Regions from separate parts of the Lysinibacillus sp. fkY74-1 genome, predicted to be linked through region 1. Evidence: predicted binding sites of a transcription regulator. Region 1 holds the regulator's gene; each other region holds the start of a gene.

What was found. Region 1 encodes CtsR, which represses protease genes until heat stress. Its sites were predicted from a motif close to ATGGTCAATAAAGGTCAAACA; they were not measured.
Region 2: a site for CtsR is predicted at 3,796-3,816, ahead of clpP (ATP-dependent Clp endopeptidase proteolytic subunit ClpP). Genes of this name have one in related genera too.
Region 3: a site for CtsR is predicted at 1,638-1,658, ahead of ACE1MS_RS03280 (ATP-dependent Clp protease ATP-binding subunit). Genes of this name have one in related genera too.

The regions. Positions count from the first base shown of each region.
Region 1 covers NZ_CP170173.1:4,444,965-4,452,829, reverse strand. Annotated here, with positions in the region: gene ACE1MS_RS22140 (DUF4003 family protein) at 1-211, shown strand, start outside; gene ACE1MS_RS22135 (aldehyde dehydrogenase family protein) at 253-1,680, shown strand; gene ACE1MS_RS22130 (acyl-CoA thioesterase) at 1,749-2,228, shown strand; gene ACE1MS_RS22125 (methyl-accepting chemotaxis protein) at 2,275-2,763, opposite strand; partial or broken gene ACE1MS_RS22120 (protoglobin domain-containing protein) at 3,040-3,585, opposite strand; gene ACE1MS_RS22115 (hypothetical protein) at 3,866-4,075, shown strand; gene corA (magnesium/cobalt transporter CorA) at 4,130-5,092, opposite strand; gene ACE1MS_RS22105 (class I SAM-dependent methyltransferase) at 5,130-5,816, opposite strand; gene ACE1MS_RS22100 (DUF4870 domain-containing protein) at 5,943-6,248, shown strand; gene ACE1MS_RS22095 (CtsR family transcriptional regulator) at 6,516-6,986, shown strand; gene ACE1MS_RS22090 (UvrB/UvrC motif-containing protein) at 7,000-7,542, shown strand; gene ACE1MS_RS22085 (protein arginine kinase) at 7,539-7,865, shown strand, end outside.
Region 2 covers NZ_CP170173.1:3,752,579-3,760,408, reverse strand. Annotated here, with positions in the region: gene rapZ (RNase adapter RapZ) at 1-681, shown strand, start outside; gene ACE1MS_RS18600 (gluconeogenesis factor YvcK family protein) at 686-1,654, shown strand; gene whiA (DNA-binding protein WhiA) at 1,748-2,695, shown strand; gene ACE1MS_RS18590 (HPr family phosphocarrier protein) at 2,809-3,066, shown strand; gene clpP (ATP-dependent Clp endopeptidase proteolytic subunit ClpP) at 3,117-3,710, opposite strand; tRNA gene ACE1MS_RS18580 (tRNA-Arg) at 4,027-4,101, shown strand; gene ACE1MS_RS18575 (basic amino acid ABC transporter substrate-binding protein) at 4,601-5,395, shown strand; gene ACE1MS_RS18570 (amino acid ABC transporter permease) at 5,479-6,183, shown strand; gene ACE1MS_RS18565 (amino acid ABC transporter ATP-binding protein) at 6,180-6,902, shown strand; gene ACE1MS_RS18560 (spore coat protein) at 6,957-7,571, opposite strand; gene ACE1MS_RS18555 (LemA family protein) at 7,710-7,830, shown strand, end outside.
Region 3 covers NZ_CP170173.1:704,879-712,708, reverse strand. Annotated here, with positions in the region: gene ACE1MS_RS03280 (ATP-dependent Clp protease ATP-binding subunit) at 1-1,574, opposite strand, end outside; gene ACE1MS_RS03275 (Crp/Fnr family transcriptional regulator) at 1,836-2,531, shown strand; gene ACE1MS_RS03270 (metal-sulfur cluster assembly factor) at 2,591-2,899, opposite strand; gene ACE1MS_RS03265 (prolyl oligopeptidase family serine peptidase) at 2,953-3,717, opposite strand; gene ACE1MS_RS03260 (Cof-type HAD-IIB family hydrolase) at 3,839-4,648, shown strand; gene ACE1MS_RS03255 (DegV family protein) at 4,793-5,650, shown strand; gene ACE1MS_RS03250 (alpha-amylase family glycosyl hydrolase) at 5,754-7,220, opposite strand; gene ACE1MS_RS03245 (YisL family protein) at 7,419-7,787, opposite strand.

The DNA.
Region 1 (7,865 bases):
TGAATTAAAGGATTTAAAATTATTAAAATGGCATCGTGAATTTGTTCTCTTTATGGCTGTGCAAATCATTATTTATCATATGGCGAAAGTACAAAAATCACTGTCTATGACGATTATGTCATCTATTGAATTATTAATTCAAGCTCAGCATGCTGCAATGATAGCAGCAGTTAGTGCAGCCGCCATTGCATCTAGTTCAAGCTCTTCGTGATAGAATGGGGGAGAACAATTATTTGGAGGTGCATTTGAAGGATGAAGGAAACAAAACTGTGGATTAACGGCCAATGGCAAGATGCAAAGGAAAGCTATGAGCTAAAATCACCATATAGTGGTGAGGCGATTGCCCGAGTGGCAAAAGCATCTATACAAGATGTGGAGAGAGCAATCGATGGTGCACAGCAAGCATTCCATTCGTTTAAAAAGACGACAGCCTACGAGCGTGCCGAAATTTTATATAAAGTCGTCGATTTAATGCGACAACGAAAAGAAGAGTTTGCAGAGATTTTAGCATTAGAGGCAGGAAAGCCTTTGACAGCAGGGTTAGCGGAGATTGATCGTACAATTGCCACCTATCAATTTGCAGCAGAGGGTGCCAAACAGCCTAAAGGTGAAACGGTACCGATGGATGCGGCACCTGGAGCAGGAGATCGTATAGGTTGGACAAAAAGGGAACCGTTGGGGGTAATTTCCGCTATTACGCCGTTTAATTTCCCGTTTAATTTAGTGGCCCATAAATTAGGCCCAGCATTTGCAGTAGGTAATACAGTTGTTTTAAAACCAGCAACCCAAACACCATTAAGTTCCCTTGTTATGGCAGAGATTTTCCGTGAAGCGGGTTTGCCAGATGGTGCGTTGCAAATTGTGACAGGAAGTGGTGGTGAGCTTAGCGATACTTTGGTTACACATCCTCACGTCAAAAAGGTGACGTTTACGGGTAGTGGAAAAGTTGGATTAGGTATTAAAGAAAAGATTGGCTTACGTAAAGTAACGTTAGAGCTTGGTTCTAATGCAGCAGTTATCGTCGAACCATCGACACCTTTTAATAAAATTATAAGTCGCTGTGTGAGCGGTGCTTTTAACTTTGCTGGACAAGTATGTATTTCGTTACAACGCATTTATGTACATTCTTCTATTATTGATGAATTCACAGAGGCATTTGTTGCGGAAACTGAGAAGCTAGTAGTAGGAGATCCTTTAGATAAAAATACAGATGTAGGTGCTATGATCAATCCGAATGAGGTTGGACGAATTAAAGAGTGGATTGAAGAAGCACAGGCACAAGGAGCAGTCATTGCAACTGGAGGAGTATTTACAGAACGAACGTTAACGCCCACTGTTATGACCAATGTGACAGCTGATATGAAAATCGTTTGTCAGGAAACATTCGCGCCAATCGTCTCAATTGTTTCATATGAAACATTAGATGACGCAATTCGACTTGTAAATGAGTCGGACCTTGGCTTAAATGCAGGTATTTACACGAATGTATTGCCAGATGCCTTATATGCAGCCGACGAATTACAGGCGGGTGCTGTCATTATTAATGATGTTCCGACATTCCGAGTAGATAATATGCCATATGGCGGTGTGAAGATGAGTGGGTATGGAAGAGAAGGAATTAAATGGGCCATTGAGGAAATGACAGATATGAAATTTATTACGATGAAAAAATCGTTCTAGATTTGCATAAGCTCTTTTTCTACGATACGATGACGAAAGAACATACATGAAGGGAAGTTACAAGGAATATGACAAACAATGCTGTACCCATGAGCCAATCACGTACGGTTCAATCGCGTCTCGTATTACCTCCAGACACAAACAATCACAATTCTATTTTCGGTGGAAGAGTGTTAGCTTATATTGATGAAATTGCTGCTATTACAGCGATGAAACATGCGAAGGGACTTGTAGTCACAGCTTCAATAGACTCAGTTGATTTTTTATCGGCTGCCCATGTAGGAGATATTCTTGAAATTGAAAGTATAGTTTCCTCTACAGGACGTTCTTCAATGGAGGTTTATGTTCGTGTTGTTTCTCGCAATATTGAAACTGGTGAGGAAAAATTAACGACAGAATCATTTGTAACAATGGTGGCGGTAAATGAAGAAGGAAAACCAGTACCCGTACCTGCAATTTATCCTGAAACAGATGAGGAAAAACGTTTATTTGAAACAGGGCCCGCAAGACGTGAGCATCGTAAACAAAAACGTGCATTGCCACATTAAGGAAAAAGGGAGCTTCACCTAAAGCGGTGGGGCTCCCTTTGTTATATTACCTATTTAGTTCATTGACTACATTAATGAGTGAGTCAGAAGAAGAGGAAACAAGTGTAGCCCCTTGTGATAATTCAGTAATTAAATTAGAAATGGCTGAAATATCTCTAGATGTATGAACATACTGCTGTTGAATGCCAGATACGGCATCAGCAATATCATTAAATGATTTAGATAAGTTTTCTTGCGTATTGACGCTATGTTGAATTTTTTGGTCAACATTAATAACTGAATTTGCCATCGTTGAAATATTACTTTCAGTTTCTTTAATGAGATGCGACACATTTTGGACAGCATTTTTTGTTTCTTCAGCAAGCTTTCGCACTTCCTCTGCCACTACCGCGAAGCCTTTCCCGTGTTCCCCAGCTCGAGCTGCCTCAATAGACGCATTTAAAGCTAATAAATTTGTTTGGTCAGCTATGCCCGTGACAAGTCCTACAATCTCGGAAATTTTTTGAGAGGAGGTACGTAATTGATTCATAGTCACCTCAAGGCTGTTGACACTTTGTAAAATAACTTGGATTAAATCATTTTGCTCTTGCAGTTGATGTTGCCCACGTCTTGATTTTTCCTGCGTATCTGCAACGAAGCTTAATCCCTGCTTTGTTGCCTCTGCGATATCATCCGTTTGTGAGGAAATTACTAACAACGATGCAGCTGTCTCTTCACTAATTGCGTTAAGTTCCTCTGCTGTACTTTGAATTGTCGTAACAAGAGCGTTTTTCGTTTGGTCAGAGGCTGTTCGGATACGGTCTTCCTCTTTTTCGTAAGCCTCGATCACAAGCTGTTGCTCAAAATTAATGATTTTGCAAAATGCATTAATGGCTCGAATGGCATCATTTTTTGAAATGTCCACTTCATTCACAAAATTTGTGAACGTTGAGGTAAGTGATTGAAAGGATGCTATATACCATTTTGATTGTAAGCCAATTCGTACATGGGCTTCAGCAATTGCTTTTCTTTCAGCGATATAGGCGTCATTAATATGACTTTCAAAAATATCGCTTAAATGCTTATGTAACGTAATTTTTAAACGATCTATATGCGAGGTTCTATTAATAATATCTATTAAATCTTGGCTCAAACTAATGGCTGCATAAAATTGCTCCACCATTGCAGGTATTAAATCCTTAGCTAACGGTTGTAGTTGCTTAATTATGGCTAAATCCTCAATTGTTAAATTTAAAAGCTGTAATTGCTTTTGAAGATTTGGATGATTTAAAACATCTAATTGTACATGGCCCTTAAAATTTTCAGGTGTTAATGTAATTGAGTAGCTAGAACTGCTGTTTTTTGAAAACCAACTCATTATTGTTTGCTCCATTCTTAATATCCATAATAATTGTGAGTAAAATGAACTTCTGAATTTGTTAGGTCTGTAAATTTGATAAACAATTGGTATTAAATCTATTTTACTATTATTTGCTGAATATTTGGTTAAAAATTTGGTTATTTCTTTATTTTTTTACTTTCTTGGCAGTTCTGTTAGTGCAGCAGAGTAAATTTGAATTTAAAGTGGGAAACCTGTAAAATACGAACTGTTTAAGGAGAATAAAACTGAACGTGAAAGATAAATAGGAGGTACTAATATGGAGAAAAAACGCTTTAAATTCGTTATTCCAGTCATGGTCATTGTTGCAATAGGTTCCGTTTATATGCTACGAAACTATTATGCGGAAGTACCAGCTGTTGAACAGCTGTTAATTACAATTTGCGCTGCTTTAGGATCAGGGGTTTTAGCATACTTTTTATTCCCACAGCAGGGTGAAAATAAAATTGACGACCGCGGTCCTTATTAATAGTAATAACTGAAGCTGCTCGTTTTGATTGTTAAACGAGCAGCTTTTTGTGGATTAGGGCTTAAATAATTTAAACCAGCCTTTATGTTTAAAGATGGTAAGCATAGCGATGACAACAATAATCATAATACCGAGGACAATAAAATAGCTGTATTGTCCATGTAGCTCAGGCATATTATCAAAGTTCATCCCATAAACTCCAGCAATAAAGGTCAGTGGAATGAAGATGGTTGAGACGATTGTTAAAGTCATCATAATGCCATTCATTCGGCTTGAGCTCATAGCCATATAACTATCTCGCATATCTGCCGTCAGCTCTCGATTTGATTCAACCATTTCAGTTAGTTTTAGAAGATGGTCGTAAATATCTCCAAAATAAGCTCTTTCAGATTTGTTCAATGAAAAACGGTAAGAATTAAGTACTCGATATAAAAGGTCTCTCATCGGTAAAATGGCACGCCTTAAATCGAGCAAATCACTACGAAACTCGAAGACAATCTTCATGGCATTTACGTTGCTTTGGTATGTAAGTTCGCCTTCAAGTGCATTTAAATGATCTTCAATTTTATAAACAAGTGGGAAATAGCTATCAACAATTTTATCAATGGTTTGGTAGGTTAAGTAAACCGTGCCACGTTCCCAGTTTTTTGGCTGGCTTTCTAACAACTTTTGTACCTTTTCTATTTCAGGAACTGGGTTCTTATGAAATGTCACTATATACTTATTAGAGGTAAAAATATTTACCTCCTCTGCAGCTAATGACAGCTCGTTTAATCGATGAATGACGAAAAAATGAAAATCGTCATAAAAATCGAGTTTTGGACGTTGTAATCGCATCAAGCAATCTTCAATAGCTAGCGGGTGGAAATGAAAAAATGAATCTAGCAAAGATTCTTCCTCAGCAGTTGGACAATTAAAATCAATCCAGTACCACTCGAACTCTTGTTGATGTATGGATTCCAAAGGGAAATCCTTTAGTAATTGTTGTTTTTTTGTAATGCCAATGGTGCTTATCACAGCTTTCACCTCAAAGTATTTACTACAATATATATATTTAATGTTCTTCCTTTTTAAAGCATACCCATCCACCAAACAAAGTAGTGGCAAAAAATCTAGAAGGTTTTATAAAACCTGCTTCTTGTAATAATGTTAATATTTCTTTCTCGGGCATAAATGACAGAGCACGGATGGAATTTTCCATTACTGCAACATCGGATATAGAAAGTTTTGTATGTTGAAGCCAGTAGGAACGCCATAAATCGAATTGTAGTTCCGTTTCAATCGTACCAGGTTGACCGTATTTTGAAACAAGAGTAAAAGGTGCCCCTGGCTTTAAATGGTTGTAAATTTCTTTCAAAGTTGACAGCTTTTCTTCATAACCTTGAATAAAATGAAGGACGAGTACACAACTAGCTGCATCGAATGTGGTGGCTGGTAGCTGTGTATCCAGCAATGTCCCACGGTAGAATGACAGATCATTGGGTAACGATTGGAGACGCTCCCTTGCTATATCGAGCATAGATTCTGACGGATCAATACCCGTAAATGACCAATGTGGTCTTCCATCTGCTAGCTGTAATATTTCATTGCCACTGCCTGCACCAACAATCAACATATCAGCTTGCTCCTGTAATGTAGAACGATAAAAAGTTTGTATTAAACGAAGCATTGCATCATAGCTTGGTAGAGTACGGCGAATCCCCTTTTCATATTCATTTGCTAATGTGTGGTTAAATTCCATTTCTCATCACGACCTTTCAAAAAAAATTTTAAAAAACTCACTTTAAATTGAAACTATTACGGGTATAGTTCCGTAAATAGTAGTACATAAAACGATAGACAACGCATAAAGAAAGGGTTGATATATATGGAGAGTAAATGGTCTAAAGTAATCATACACGCAAGTTCGTTTTTTGCGCCATGGTTAGTTCCCATAATCTTCTTTTTAATTAGTACGGATGAGGAAGTGAAGGCAATTTCTATCCAAGCAATACTTTTCCAACTTGTCATGGCGGTTTTACTTGCTGTCTCTGGAGTCTTAAGCTTTTTCATCATTGGCATTCCATTTTTAATCGTTTTCGGTATTATGCTATTTGTAGTACCAATTATCGGTATCGTCAAAGCATTAACTGATGAGCCTTGGCGTTATCCAATTGTAGGTCGTTGGGTATAATTTTTATAGACGCAAGTATATGCTAGTTGCATATGCTTGCGTTTTTTCTATGGATAAAAAGGGTACATTAGGTGTAGGAAGCAAATAAGTGTGCTCGATAGCCATTAATTAATAAGTGCTATTTTCTACGCTTGAATATACTTTTTAAGGCATTTCATTTTTCTCTGGGCGAAATCATTGCAATTATTTTCAAGCGTTTTGTATAATATACTCAAAGAAAGTCAAAGATAGTCAAAGTCAGTGAAGCAAGCGAGGTGTATTCCTAAAATGCGTAATATATCAGACATCATAGAAGGTTACTTAAAGCAAGTACTTGAATTAGGTGGGGAAGGGCATATTGAAATAAAACGTAGTGAAATTGCAGATAAATTTCAATGTGTTCCGTCACAAATAAATTATGTCATTAATACAAGATTTACTGCCGAGCGAGGTTACCTTGTAGAGAGCAAGCGTGGTGGTGGTGGATACATTCGAATTTTACGTGTCCGCGCGAATTCACAGATTGATTTAATTGACGATGTTCTCCGGCATATTGAAGGTGGAGCATCGCAAACGATGGCAGAAGATTTAGTGTATCGACTCATCGACGAGCAGGTAATTTCAAAGCGAGAAGCGAAGTTAATGTTAGCAGCAATTGATCGCTCAACAATCGACTTACATCTTCCTTTAAGAGATATAATTCGAGCAAAAATATTGCGGGCGATGCTGACAACTATAAAATACGAGCAGCAGAAATAGTGAGGTGATGGAAATGATATGTGAACATTGTAAACAACGTAATGCGACAGTTACTGTAACACAAGTTCAAAATGGGCAAAAGGTGGAGCACCATTATTGTGACGTCTGCGCCTCACAGTTCCATCCATTTCATGCAGAGTTTAAACAAGAGCCAGTTTCTATACAACAGTTATTATCTAACTGGTTTGGCTCACCTACATGGCAAAAGGTGGGGGAAAAACAACAAACACAGCCACAACAGCAAACGTGTCCACAATGTGAATTTACGTATAAGCAATTTTTGAAAGAAGGTAAGTTTGGTTGCCCAAGCTGTTATGACACTTTTAGCGAACATTTACCTAAGCTCTTTAATCGGATACAGGCTGGTCCCCAACATATTGGTAAAATGCCAGGTGCCCATAGCAATGTGTATGTCATTAAAAAGCAAATTGAGGAAATCCGTAAACGCATGAAGTTCGCTGTAGATGAAGAACAATTCGAAGAGGCAGCAAAGCTTCGTGATGAAGTCAAAGAGCTTGAGAAGCAGCTACAATTTGAAGGTGGTGATGTGTCATGATGATTGAATCGTTTTTAGAGCGTGCTACACCTACTTGGATGCGTATTGAAGACGATTATTCTGACATTGTCATTAGTACACGTATTCGCCTTGCTCGAAATTTAGATGGATATCGTTTTCCATTATCGTTTTCAGAGAACGAGGCTTTACAGGTGGAACAGGCAGTTACACATGCAGTAAGCGATAGTCCAACGCTTCAAAATGATTATGCTTATTTTTCTATCAATGATTTAACACCTTTACAACGTCAAATTCTTGTAGAAAAGCATTTGATTAGTCCGCAGCTTGCAAAAAAAGAGCAGGTGGGCTCTGTGCTTCTGTCA
Region 2 (7,830 bases), 690 kb from region 1:
CGGGGAGGCAACTTTTTTGATGCGCTTATTGGGGCGTTAGACCATATACTAAAAGAAGGCGACATTGTAGCACGTATTTTATTTTTAGATGCGGATGATGCCACATTAGTAAGACGCTATAAAGAAACAAGGAGGGCCCATCCATTGGCAGTAAGCGGCTTACCTTTAGATGGTATTAAGCAAGAGCGAGCGCTTTTATCGGAAGTAAAGGGTCGTGCTAATTTTGTTTATAATACATCCAACATGAAGCCTAAGCAATTGCGAGAAAAGATAGTCAAAGAATTTGCCAGTGAGGCAGATACTATTTTTACCGTCAACATCATGTCTTTTGGCTTCAAGCATGGTATGCCAATAGATGCAGACCTAGTGTTTGATGTTCGCTTCCTTAAAAATCCTTATTATGTGGAAGAACTACGTCCGAAGACGGGTCTTCAAACAGAAGTTTCCTCCTATGTTTTAGCCTTGGAAGATACGCAAATACTTATACAAAAACTAACAGATTTGTTCGACTTTATGATTCCTCTTTATCGCCAAGAAGGTAAATCACAACTTGTCATCGCTTTTGGCTGTACAGGTGGTCAGCATCGTTCAGTAACTTTAGCGGAGTTTTTTGGGGCTTATTTAGCCAGCAAAGAGAATACGGTTATTACGCATCGTGATATTAATCGTAGAAAGGAATGAGTGAATGGGGAAAAAGCAAACAAAGCTTGTGGTAATTGGTGGTGGAACAGGACTATCTACATTACTTCGTGGGCTCAAGCACCATCCATTTGATATTACTGCTATTGTGACGGTAGCGGATGATGGCGGCTCTTCAGGACGTTTACGAGATGATTATGATATCCCACCACCAGGTGATGTTCGTAATGTCATTGCGGCATTATCAGATATTGAACCGCTAGTGGAGCAAATGTTTCAATACCGTTTTTCTGCATCAGAGGATTTACGTGGCCATTCCTTAGGGAACTTAATGTTAACAGCACTTACTGATATTACAGGTGATTTTAACCATGCTATAAGTGAGATGGGAAAGGTTTTAAAAGTACATGGCCGTGTAATACCAGCAGCCAATAAAAAAATCAACTTACATGCTGTCTTAGAGGATGGTTCAATCATTGAAGGTGAATCCAAAATCCCAACAGCGACAAAACGCATTGATCGCGTTTTTTTAGTACCCGAAAACGTGCAACCGTTACCAGAAGCTATTCGAGCAATTCAGCGTGCAGACTATATATTAATTGGTCCTGGAAGCTTATACACAAGTATCATTCCAAATCTACTTGTCAAAGAGATTGGGGAATCTGTTGTAAAAGCAAAAGGAAGGAAAATGTATGTATGTAATTTAATGACACAAAAAGGTGAAACCATTTCTTATACAGCAGGTGACCATGTATCTGCCATACATAAGCATGTTGGCGCTTCCTTTATTGATTCGATTTTAGTGAATGACGAAGAACTACCAAATCCTGTAAAAGAATTATATAAAGAGGAAAGAGCAGAGCCAGTGACATTTGATGTGGCAAAGCTTGAAAGTATGGGATTAGAGGTTATAAGGCGCGATATTGCTACAATTCGTCCAGATGGAACGGTTCGACATAATGCTACGAATGTTGCAGAGTGGTTGGTGGATTATGCCGGTATTTATGACCGCTAAGAGAACCAACCGGATAATAGAAACATAAAGTGTTTGTTGTATATGGTAAGATGAACATATACATAGAAATTATGATTGAAAGGGGGGCGTGATATGTCTTTTGCTTCAGAAACGAAAAAGGAATTAACCCAAATAGAAGCGGACAATCATTGTATGAAAGCAGAAGTTTCTGCCCTAATTCGTATGAATGGTTCATTATCCTTTGCGAATAAACAACTAAGCTTGGACGTGCAAACTGAAAACGCTGCAATTGCCAGAAGACTATATACGATTATGAAAAAGTTGTATCCATACAATGTAGAATTGCTAGTTCGTAAGAAAATGCGATTGAAAAAAAATAACGTATATATTTGCCGTGTAAGAGAAGGAGCACGCGAGCTGTTAATTGATTTAGAAATCATCTCAGACGACTTTCAATTTAATCATACGATCTCAAGAAAGCTCATTAAAAAAAATGGCCAAAAAAGAGCCTATTTAAGAGGCGCATTTTTAGCAGGAGGCTCTGTCAATAACCCAGAAACATCCGCCTACCATTTAGAAATTTATTCTTTATATAAAGAACATGGCGAGGCATTGATGGATTTAATGAATGAATTTGAACTCAATGCCAAAACAATCGAACGCAAAAAAGGCTTTGTTACTTATTTAAAGGAAGCAGAAAAAATTTCTGATTTTCTCAATATTGTGGGTGCCCATCAGGCAATGATGAAATTTGAGGATGTTCGGATATTACGAGACATGCGCAATAGTGTCAATCGTATTGTGAACTGTGAAACGGCCAATCTAAATAAAACAATTGGAGCAGCATTACGACAGGTAGAGAATATTCGATTTATTGAAAATTCAATTGGTCTAGATCAACTACCCGAAAAGCTTCGTGAAATTGCACGATTACGAGTAGAGTATCAAGATGTTACGTTAAAAGAGCTTGGCGAAATGGTATCCAGTGGTACTGTCAGCAAATCAGGTGTCAACCATCGTTTAAGAAAAATCGATGAAATAGCAGATGCATTAAGACGCGGTGAAAAAATAGGTGGTTAAGTTTTCATACTTTTCAGGTATGAATGTCATGCGTAATCGCTTATTGTTCTTTTGCTAGTAAGTAAGGTAAGATAAAACTAATAGATGAACGGTAGTGAAGGGGAGTTTTGAGAATGATCGAGAGAAGAGTCCAGGTTAAATTAAAATTAGGACTACAAGCAAGACAAGCGGCACTATTTGTGCAGGAAGCAAATCGTTTCAGTGCGGATATCTTTCTAGAAAAAGATGAAAAAAAAGTTAATGCCAAGTCGATAATGGGTGTCATGAGCTTAGCAGTTGCTAAAGGTACGGAGGTAACTTTAAGTAGTGAAGGCAATGATGCTGAGCAAGCGGTTACAGCATTAGCAACAATTATTGAAAATGAAGATTAACTAACAAGTAAAAAAGCCTCACAGAGGAAATTCTGTGAGGTTTTTTATTACTATTTATTATCAGTACTACGGTGCATAATGTGATCAATTAAACCATACTCTTTTGCACGTTCAGCTGTCATGAAGTTATCACGATCTGTGTCTCTTGCAATAACTTCAAGTGGTTGACCAGTACGTTCAGATAAAATGCCGTTTAATTTTTCACGTAAGAATAAAATACGTTTAGCAGCAATTTCAATTTCTGTCGCCTGGCCTTGTGCCCCACCTAGTGGTTGGTGAATCATTACTTCGGCATTTGGTAATGCAAAGCGTTTACCAGGTTCACCCGCAGCAAGTAGGAATGCACCCATTGATGCAGCCATACCGATACAAATCGTTTGAACTTTTGGCTTAATAATTTGCATTGTGTCATAAATGGCCATACCAGCCGTAATTGATCCACCTGGTGAATTAATGTAAAGAGAAATGTCTTTGTCTGGATCTTCTGCTTGTAGGAAAAGTAATTGTGCGACAATTGAATTAGCCACATTGTCGTCAATAGCACTTCCTAAAAGGATAATGCGGTCTTTAAGTAGACGTGAGTAAATGTCATATGCACGTTCACCACGGCTTGTTTGTTCAATAACTGTAGGAATTAAATTCATGTTAAATCCTCCTTCAAAAAACTAAATTCGATTACCTTTGCTGAAATCTCATTGTTATTTCAGCTGTAACCTTATCATACACATTATAGTCAGGGAAGGTCAAATATTAACCCTGCTAAAGTGAAATTAATTAAATAAAAAAAAATAAATTCTTTTTGTATTATATGGTTGAAATATATGTGATACGTTTGTATAATAGGTAAGGTTATAAGATTGAAAGTACAGAACACTATTTTGCAGGTATGCTCCAAAATGAGGATTATCTACATCATGCTTTTCGTAAGCCTAGGGTGAGTACTTTTTTTTTGTTTTTTTTGCCCTCGTGGTGTAATGGATAACACGTAAGATTCCGGTTCTTGCACTGGGGGTTCGATTCCCTCCGAGGGCGCCATTTTACTGAATATAGATATACTGTAATAGCTCAATCTCCTAATAAGTAGTTTAGCAGCCTGCTTAGTGGAGATAGAGAGGAAAAGTAATGGGAATACTGTCCTAGTTGGCATTATTCCCCTATTTATGCCTTTCAAACCTTCAAAAAAGCAACAACTCCAAATTATTTTTTAGTGAACATACTGACCGTGAAGGCTAGTAATAGCCGAAAAAAAGAATCCTTTCTGAGGGGATTCTTTTTTTTTGTTTAAATTTATCGAAATTTAGCATTTTTTCAATTGTATATATATTAATTTTAGGTTCATATTCTTGTTATTAATGCATTTTTTTTCTATTTAAATGATTTCTTTATTAATGAATATGAAAAAATATTTAGTTTTATGCGAAAAGTTGTTGTACAAATACTATAATATTAATATAATTGACCTAATAGTCTAATATTTCCGAATTGCGAAAAATAATACGCAGAATGGAAAATTATCGAAATAGGGGGAAATGCAATGAAAAAAACAGCTTGGATGTTACTTATGATACTAGCAGCGCTAACTTTAGCACTTGCAGGATGTGGGACAAAGGATACTGCCTCTTCGGGTAGTACACCTTCAGAAGGTGGAGATGGCAAGAAAGTTTATAAAGTAGGTACAGAAGCAACTTTTGCACCGTTTGAATCTGTTGACGATAAAGGGAAAATTGTGGGGATTGATGTCGATATTTTAAAAGCAATTGCTGATGAAATGGATTTCGAAGTAGAGTGGAATAATATTGGTTGGGAACCCGTTTTCCAAACAATTAAAAACGGTGAAACACATATTGGTGCTTCAGGGATTACCATTACAGATGAGCGCAAAGAATCATTTGATTTTACTGAGCCATACTATGAGTCTCAATTATTAATTGTTGTGAAAGAAGATTCAAAGATTAAATCATTAGATGAATTAAAAGATAAAAAGGTGTCCGTACAAATTAATGCTACTGGTCATATGGCAGCTAAAAAGCTACAGGGTGAAGCAAGTACAAATATCATGGCTTTTGAAAGTCAGCCAATCGCAATTCAAGAGATGTTAAATGGTAATGTTGACGCAGCTATTGGAGACAATGCAGTAGTATACGAATATATTAAAGCGCATCCAGATCAAAAAATTAAAGTTATTCAAGATGATGCATTTGAAAAAGAATACTATGGCTTTATGGTTCAAAAGGGGAATAAAGAGCTATTAGATAAATTAAATGAAGGTTTGAAAAAGATTAAAGAAAACGGCAAATTAAAAGAAATTACAGGTACTGATTTCGAATAACAAACTGGTAATGCCACTCGCAAAGCAGTATGCTAGCGACTCATTTAATGGATGTAACTTTAAAGGGGAAATGGGGTTTTCGGATGGACATCTTTGACCTACGCTGGGACATTGTCTGGAACTACCGAGATATGTTTATACGAGGTATTGGCGTAACACTTATTTTGACACTTAGCGGTTATTTTGGCGGTATTCTTTTAGGCCTATTTTTAGGACTAGGGAAATTATCAAGTAAAAAATGGATATACTGGCCATCAAAATTATATATTGATTTATTCCGTGGAACACCAATGCTTGTTCAAATTTTATTAATACACTTAGCTGTTATTCCAACCATTTTTGGTCATTCTTTAGGATATATGGTCTCAGGGATTACCGCGCTTATTTTAAACTGTGCTGCTTACAATGCTGAAATTTTTCGTGCAGGTATTCAAAGTATTGCAAAGGGGCAAATGGAGGCCGCTCGTTCTCTAGGTCTTACACATAACCAGGCGATGCGTAAGGTTATTTTACCGCAGGCATTTAGACGAATGATCCCGCCATTAGGGAATGAATTCATAGCACTATTAAAGGATTCCTCTCTAGTAACAGTCATTGCTGCACCTGATATTCTATATGCTAGTAAAGTTGTAGCAGGTGCAAGCTTCCGTTTCTGGGAACCGTACATGGTTGCTGCATTACTATATTTAATATTAACTTATGGTGTAACGAAGATTGTTGCATTTATTGAGAAACGATTTAGCAATAGTTATGTCCCTCGTAAGGCAGAAGGGCGGGAAGCAAGATGATAAAAATTGAAAACCTACACAAGTATTTTGGTAAGCTAGAGGTATTAAAAGGGATCGATTATGAAATCCAAGAAAAACAGGTTGTTTGTGTCATTGGACCTTCTGGTTCAGGAAAAAGTACTTTTTTACGTTGCATTAATATGCTAGAAGAAGTAACAGATGGTGCCATTTATATTGAAGATGTGAAGATCAATGATCCTAAAACGAACATTAATGCGATTCGAGCTGAGGTTGGAATGGTATTTCAACAATTTAACCTATTCCCTCATATGAATGTTATCGATAATGTCACGATGGCGCCAATGCAAATTCGTAAAATGAGTCGTTCTGAAGCTGAAGCGCTTGGCCATGAGCTGTTAAATAAGGTAGGTCTCGACAGTAAAGCCTATAATTATCCTGAACAGCTATCAGGTGGACAACAACAACGTGTAGCCATTGCACGTGCGTTAGCGATGAAACCAAAGGCCATTTTATTTGATGAGCCTACTTCAGCACTTGATCCTGAAATGGTAAAAGAGGTATTAGATGTTATGAAAAATCTAGCTGCTGAAGGAATGACGATGGTTGTAGTCACACATGAAATGGGTTTTGCTCGTGAAGTGGGTGATCGTGTAGTCTTTATGGATGGTGGCTATATAGTAGAAGAGGGGTTGCCAGAGGAACTATTCGGAAATCCACAAAGTGAGCGTACTAAAGCATTTTTAGGAAAAGTACTATAATTAGTAAAGGCAGTCCGTGGTGAGAATTTCTCACTATAGACTGCCTTTTGATTTTTAATGAAGGGGATTAGAGGTTGTATCGAATGCATTAAGCATCGTTTGCATATCCTGTTGTGAGTATTGAGGCACTTGATAGTAGCCATGTTTATTTTGGTAAATAGATAATTCGTAGGCCATTTCAATGCAGTTGGGAATACTATCAGCAACAACACGGCGAACTACAGGGTTTGTCGTTTCTGTTGCGGCAGCCGTCATACACTTTGCTACACCCTTCTGAGCGCCTAGTAAGAAACCTGAAATGGCTTCATCATTAATTTCATTAGCATTTTGCATCGGTTTTTTTGGTTGCCCTGGAGTTAAACCGTATTTAAAATCATTTCCTGTTTCCATTTGGTAACGCCCCGTAGGAACAGATGGATCATGACCTGTTTTAAAGGACTCAACAATTGTATTATACATGCCCAATGAAAAATTATATTGACGATCCAAAATGCTGAGTAGTTCTTGATCCTTTACTTGTGGACGTAAAATGATAGCTTGGTTCATACCTGCTATAATTTCACCAATTGCTTCATGCATGTCCATCATTTCGTGGCCACCATGATTTAGGCTATGTTGTTGATTTAAATTTGTTTGATTGGATGATTCATTGTAAAACGATTGTGACAAAATAAACGCCTCCTCAATTAATTTTTGTTGCAGTATTTAGTATGTCAAGCCAAATGAATTTCATACGGTATAAATGCAAAGACAAAAATGTAGACTAACACTAACAAAAGGAAATGCAAGTCAAGGAGGTTTTTGAACATGAAGAAATGGTTTGGACCAATTGGGATTATTGTCCTCATGCTTATTGTGTTTGCCTTAGTACTGATTCCAAAATATAACAGTTTAGTCGCAGCTGAGGAAAATGTAGACTCCAAATGGG
Region 3 (7,830 bases), 840 kb from region 1:
GAATAAGGGTTACGACGCACAGCCTCTGTGAGTTGACCTCCTTCTTCATAACCAATATAACCCGGAGGAGCTCCAACTAATCGAGACACGCTATGCTTCTCCATATATTCGCTCATATCAATTCGAATGAAATGATCTTCTGAATCAAATAATTGAGCAGCTAGGGCCTTAGCAAGCTCTGTTTTACCAACACCTGTTGGACCTAAGAATAAAAAACTACCAATTGGACGATGCGGATCTTTAATGCCTGCACGAGCACGCCATACAGCCTCTGTTACTAATTGAACAGCTGTATCTTGACCAACTACACGTTCATGTAAGGTTTCCTTTAAACGCAATAGTTTTTCTCGCTCGCCCTCCACTAGTTTTGTCACAGGAATACCCGTCCAGCGAGAAACAATTGCGGCGATTTCGTCAGCTGTCACTTCTTCACGTAAAATACGAGACTCTGCGCCGCTTTCTAATTCTTTTTCGAGTTCCTGAATGTCTTTTTCAAGTGTTGGAATTTTACCATGACGTAATTCAGCAGCTTTATTTAAATCATATTTACTTTCCGCCTCCTCTAAATCACGACGGTATTTATCTAATGTCTCCCGTTTTTTCTGAATTTCATGTAGTTTTTCCTTTTCTGCTTCCCATTGCTGCCTCATCCCCTCAGAAGACTCTTTCAACTTTGTCAATTCTTCTCGTAATTGCTCAAGACGTTTTTTACTTGCTTCGTCCTTTTCCTTCCGTAACGCTTGTTCTTCAATCTCTAGTTGCATAATACGACGAGTCACTGCATCTAGTTCCTGTGGCATTGAATCAATTTCAGTACGAATCATTGCACATGCCTCATCAATTAAATCAATCGCTTTATCTGGTAAAAATCGCTCTGTAATATAACGATTGGAGAGCTCTGCTGCAGCCACAATCGCGCGGTCATGAATACGTACTGCATGATGTAATTCAAAGCGTTCTTTTAAGCCTCGTAAAATAGACACAGTATCCTCAATAGAAGGCTCACGTACAAGAACTTGTTGGAACCGGCGTTCTAAGGCAGGGTCTTTTTCAATATACAGACGATATTCATCTAATGTAGTCGCACCGATACAGTGTAATTCGCCTCGAGCAAGCATGGGCTTTAACATATTTCCTGCATCCATAGCACCATCCGTTTTGCCTGCGCCTACAATTGTATGAATTTCATCAATAAATAAAATGATTTGCCCTTCTGAATCTTTAACTTCTTTTAATACGCCTTTTAAACGCTCTTCGAATTGGCCACGGTAGCTTGCACCTGCTATTAAAGCACTCATATCCAGCTCGTATAGCACGCACTCTTTCAAGCCCTCTGGTACATCACCCTTCACAATACGTTGAGCCAAACCTTCTGCAATCGCTGTTTTACCAACTCCTGGCTCACCAATTAATACAGGATTATTTTTTGTTTTACGCGTTAATATACGAATGACATTTCGAATTTCCTCATCGCGCCCAATAACGGGGTCCATTTTGCCATTTTTAACTTCTTCTATTAAGTTACGTCCAAATTGCTCTAATGGCTTTTGATTATCAGTTTGTTGAAATTGCATAATTAGCACTCCTTTACTTTACTATTTCGCATAATCTTTATACCCATTCTGGTTCTTTTTAAAAGTTTGACCTTATTTGACTAACTTTATTTTACATCACTCGACAATTCTTATGCAAAGAAATAGCACTAAATTTTTACACTTATAAATAAACATTTACGTTATAATAATGGTATGTTTCTATGTTTAAGTATCGAAAAATCCACTGTCCTTTTGTAATAATCGCCATTTATTACAAAAAGAAAGCGATGTGTTGGAGATATGGTTTCAAAGGATAATATGTTAGAAAAAATTATGGACCTTTTTCAAAAGCATGGTGTTTTTATCAAAGTAAATAAAGGGAATAAAATTTTTCTAGAAGGTGAACGGTCAAAGGAAATTTACTATATTAAGTCGGGTGTTGTATCGATTAGTCAAGAAACCGAAACTGGGAAGGAATTGACGATTCGAATATGTGGTCCTGATAGTATCATTGGAGAGGGTTCATTATTTTGTAACCTTGTCTATAATTCCATGACTGCAAAAGTTTTAGAATCTGCTACGCTATATGTTTTAAGTCGGCAGTCATTAGAACATTTACTGGAAGAACAGCCTACGATTATGGTGGAATATATGAAGTGGCTACAAACAGAAAATTTAAAGCATCAGAGTCGTTTGCGTGATTTAGTGTTAAACGGAAAAAAGGGTGCCTTGTTTTCAACGCTCATTCGTCTATCTAATACGTATGGTAAGCTTTTAGAGGATGGTTCCATTTTTATTGAGTTTCAACTAACAAATACGGAAATTGCAAATTTGTGTGCTACTAGTCGTGAAATGATTAATCGCATGTTGAATGATTTAAAAAAACATGACATTTTGACTTTTGACAAAGGCTTTATTACTATTCATGATTTACAATTTTTAAAAAATGAGATTGCCTGCGAAAATTGTCCATTACAAGTATGCCGTATCGATTAATTCGTTACATGCTAAATCCCTGCTTATTAAAAATAAGCAGGGATTTTTAATAGACACTATTAGCGTACACCCAATGCCATTTTGGCATAGCGTGACATTTTGTCTTTTGACCAAGGTGGATTCCATACAATATTTACATTTGTACTTTTCACTTCTGGAAGCTCGTTTAATGCTGTATTCACTTGATCCACAATCACTGGGCCAAGTGGACAGCCCATCGATGTTAACGTCATTGTAACCGTTGCTACACCTTCATCATCTAAATCTACATCATATACTAAACCTAAGTTGACGATATCAATTCCAAGCTCAGGGTCAATTACATTTTCTAATGCACCTAACATGCTATCTTTCATATCCTGATCCATTCCCATTTCTCCTTCCATCATAGTGTTAACCTTATCATAGCAGATGCATCATATTATGCCAAATGCTCTGCAAGCCACTCTGTTGCTGCCAACATTCCATCACGTGGTACAACATGTCCAGCCTTTTTATTCACCATGAATGTTAAATTTTCAGGGTTTGCTTGATAGTATTCCCGTAATGTTTCATAAAATTTATATGTTTCATGGAAAGGGACGGTTTTATCTAATTCACCGTGCCAAAAGAATATCGGGCGTCCCGCAAATTTTTCAGGAGTTAGACTAACATCATAGTTAGCTAGGACCTCATTAATTTTTTGAACATCATTCTCTGTCATGGGCCAATTGACACCACTTTTTATGAATTGCTGTAATTGGTATTCACCCAACTTTATAAAACCAGGCGCACCCATACATATTGCAGCCGTTTGAATCCAATCATAAAGCTTAAGGCAGCCTGATGTCACAATACCACCCATGGACGTACCTGCTAGGCCAACTTTATGATTAGCTAATAAATTTTTATTCTTTAATTCATTATATAATTGTTCCACTTCATGAATAGAATTTATAACAATGTCCCAAAATTTCAAGTTCATTTGCATCTCTGTTAGGCCTTCGTTACGATCACCATGAAATTTTGCATCTGGTAATAGGACACGCACCCCTTTATGCACCAATTGATATGCATAGTGTAAGTTATGTTCTTTTGCACTCATAAAGCCGTGTAAAAAGATCACTACCGGTGTTTCTTCATTCATATTGTCTGAATGTATATGTAATAAAGGAATATTTCCCCACATTTCTTTTTCTACAAACATTCTTGTCACTCCCAACTCTTGTCTCATCTTTATGTTAGCAAACTTTTTTCACTGTGACAAAATTTTGACGAATGAAAGACAAAGAGATACTATTCAAACTATAGGAAAGGGGCAACGAGCTATGAAACCGCATTTAATCGTGTTAGATTTAGATGGTACTTTATTAACAGACCAACAACAAATTTCCTCAAAAACAAAAAAATCATTATTGCAGGCTAAGGAACAGGGGCATCAAGTGATGATTGCAACTGGCCGTCCATATCGTGCTAGTGATATTTATTATCATGAGCTTGGGCTTACAACACCAATAGTCAATTTTAATGGAGCTTATGTGCATCACCCTAAAAATGCCTCTTGGCAGCATATGCACACTCCCATTGATTTAAGTGTTGTCCATGATGTCGTTCATTCCATTAATAGTTATGAGTATGAAAATATTATTGCTGAGGTAAAAGATGATATTTATGTACACACAGAGGATGATCGCATCTTAAATATTTTTAATATGGGTAATCCCAAAATTACACTTGGGGATTTATACACACATCTCTTAGATAATCCTACAAGTTTACTGATACAGGCAAATGAAGCCAATTCTGTCATTATTCGTGACCATTTACAGGCTGTACACGCTGAAGTTATTGAACACCGTCGTTGGGGAGCACCGCTTCATATTATAGAAATTGTTCGCCGTGGCTTAAATAAAGCAGTAGGCATTGCACACGTAGCAAAGGATTTAGGTATTCCGCGTGAACGCATTATTGCATTTGGTGATGAAGACAATGATTTAGAGATGATTGAATATGCTGGAATTGGCGTAGCGATGGGGAATGGTATATCAAGCCTTAAAAATATTGCCAATGAAATAACTACGACAAATAATGAGGATGGGATTGCAAAAATACTCATCGAACGCTTGAAATTATCATAGTTAAGTAGTAACTTCAAGTTACTATACCATTTTTACCAGTTTAACTTTATTCAGTGGTACCCCTTCCGGTTGACTTAAGTGAGTACCGACTGAATAAAGCTAAACAGGCTTTAAAAAGTAAGTTGAAATTAGGGGGACAAGAGAATGAAGATTTTTACGGATAGTGGATGTGATTTACCAAAGTCTTACTATGAAGAAAATGATGTCGTGCTACTCCCTTTACGAGTGCAATTGAACAACAAAGAATATGAAGATGTCATTTCCATTGATTCCAAAGAGGTTTATGATGGAATCCGTCAAGGTTCCCAACCAAAAACATCTCAAGTATCGCCAGAGCTTTTCTTGAAGCACTTTGAAGATTTAGCCAAAAAAGAGGAGGAAGGTATCTATATTGCCTTTTCTTCAGAATTATCCGGCACATATAGTACTGCTCAAATGATTCGGAATCAAGTATTAGAACAATATCCTTCATTGAAGTTAGTCATTATTGACTCTAAATGTGCATCACTAGGACATGGACTTGTTGTAGAAGAAGCTGTTCGACTTAGAAATTTAGGAACCTCCTTTGAAGATGTAGCGACTAGAATTAGCGCTTTCGCTCCTCAGATGGAGCATTTATTTACAGTTGAAGATTTGGACTACCTCGCTAAGGGTGGGCGTGTCTCAAAGGCTAGTGCCTTTTTAGGTGGTCTTCTAAGTATTAAACCTATTTTAAATGTAGAAGATGGCAAGCTTGTACCGATAGAAAAATCACGTGGTCGTAAAAAAGCACTTAATCGTATGCTGGATTTAATGCAGGAGCGTGGAGGTAGCTTTACGAATAAAATTGTTGGTATTAGTCATAGTGATGATGTGGCCTTTGCCAATGAAGCAAAGGCATCCATTCAGGAGCGTTTTTCTCCACAGTCGGTTCAAATTACAATGATTGGCTCAGCGATCGGTTCACATGTGGGGCCGGGCACTATCGCAATCTTCTTCACGAATAAGAGCTATCAAGGCTAAGCCATGAATGATTGGCATTGCCGAGCTGTTTGAACTTCACTGAATGAAAACAAAAATAGCATGTTAGGACGACTCCTAGCATGCTATTTTCTTTGTGAAATTATTAAGAAGCGTCTTGTTCTTGACGACGAACTTTTCCTCGTCTAATGATGATGACAACAAAGCCAATAAAGATGACCCAAACTAAGCCAAGAGCAACCATATACGGCACGTTTAATCCCTCATCATTTCGAACCTGATAAATCTCTACCATTTCTCTGTCTAAAATAACTGGATAAACTTGCTTTTCATTTATACGAACTTTTTCCTCATGTAAAATCCCGTTTAGCATTTTCCCTTCACCCAGTTGTTCAGGTGTTAAGTCCACGCGTTGTGTTTTGCTCGTATTATTAACCATAATTACCCATTGTTCTTCATCCGAAGTACGTGTAAAGACAAGTAGACCATTTTCATTTGTAATGACTTTAAAATCACCATTACGTAGAGTGGCAGACTGATTTCGTAAGGTTTGAACATTTTTTATATAATCAATTAATTCTTCATCTGTTTTAAAGTTATAAAGTTGATGTGTATCAGGTTTAGCTTCCCCGTTCATCGCAATTTCTGTACCATATTGGACAACTGGAGTTCCTGGCATCATAAATAAAGCACCCATAGCCATTTTTAAACGTGTAGGCGGGAACATATTTTCATTCGCAGAATCGAATGTAAAACGGTGGGTTTCTAGAGAATCTACCATAATTTGCGTCGGTTTTTCTCCTGAAAATGGCTCTGTTAATTTAGACGAGTCCATATCAACATTCTTAAAGATATTACGATAAATTTCTGCTGTCTCCGTTGAGAAGGTTGCATCAAAATCAGCATCGCTCGCTTCATTTGTTATGACATAAAGAGAGGCTTTAGTATCTTTTAATGCAGCTATCATGTTATTTATAAAATCCGTATCAGCATCTGAAATATGGGTTAATCGAATCCCACCAATATCATATGTAGAAACAAAATCTATGGCTGATTGAATAAGCGCTTCTTGCACGTCTTTATTCGATAAATCCCACTGAATTTGCCCATTATTCGTAGAAGCAATCCAGTCTGCTTTGGCAGCATCCTTTCCCCATTCATGATTAGGACTTACATCACTGAGTGGGAAATCCACCATGATAGACATGTTTTTAGCTTTATAGGCCTCTACAACACTTTGGAATTCTTCTGTAGTCCCAAAATGGCGTTCAATCGTAGAATAGCTTGTTGGCATAGATCCATCATATTTTTCTGTAGAGTAAATAGGTCCAATGGAAACAATTGTATAACCCATTTCACCGATAAATTTTAATTTATCTTGTAGACCTGTAAAATCCCCCCCTGCAAATTTCGAAGGGTCTTGCGTATTTGTATCAAAATCGTTTGTGCCCGAGCCATTAAAGAAACGGTCAACGAGTAAATCATAGATGCTCTCTTCTGCAATCGATGTTGTCGCTTTTGCATCCGCATGCGCAACAGGTGTAGTACTTACAAATGTAGTAGCTAGTAAAAGTGATGCAGCTGTCGCACTTATCCACTTCTTGAATTTCACTGTTATTCCCTCTCTTTCAAACCAATCCATCGTCATTTTACCAAATAACACTGTCACGTCGCTATCATTTCAAAAGATTTTACGAAAATGCGGAACGAATTACGGCAAAAAGGTGTCCGTTCACTTCCATTTCAGTATGCTATCTGCTTAAAAAAAATAAAAGCCGCGAAGCACATACTTCACGACTTTCACCAAATATTATGCTAAGAAATTTTGACCCATTGGTAGCTTGAAGCCTAGGAACAATGTAATCAATAAGAATACTGCAAATAAAATCCAGAACATGCCAGTTGGTTTATTTTTCTTTTGGCGTACTAATACCATTTCCATCATACCAATTACTAGAATACCACCTATGAATTTAAAGCCGTAAAGCATGCCCATGTTGTAATTCATGCCTTCAATGAATAATGCCCCACCTGTAATGATAATTAGTACATAGAATAGACGCAATGTCATATGTAAGCCTTTTGATTGCTTGCCCATTAGCGCAGCGATTAAAAAGATAACAATAGCTACTACCCACGTAGTAATATGCAAATGCGTTTGGCTAGTTAAAAAACCCATGTTTGTCCCACCTCATTCATTTTTCTATCAAACTCTATCCTAC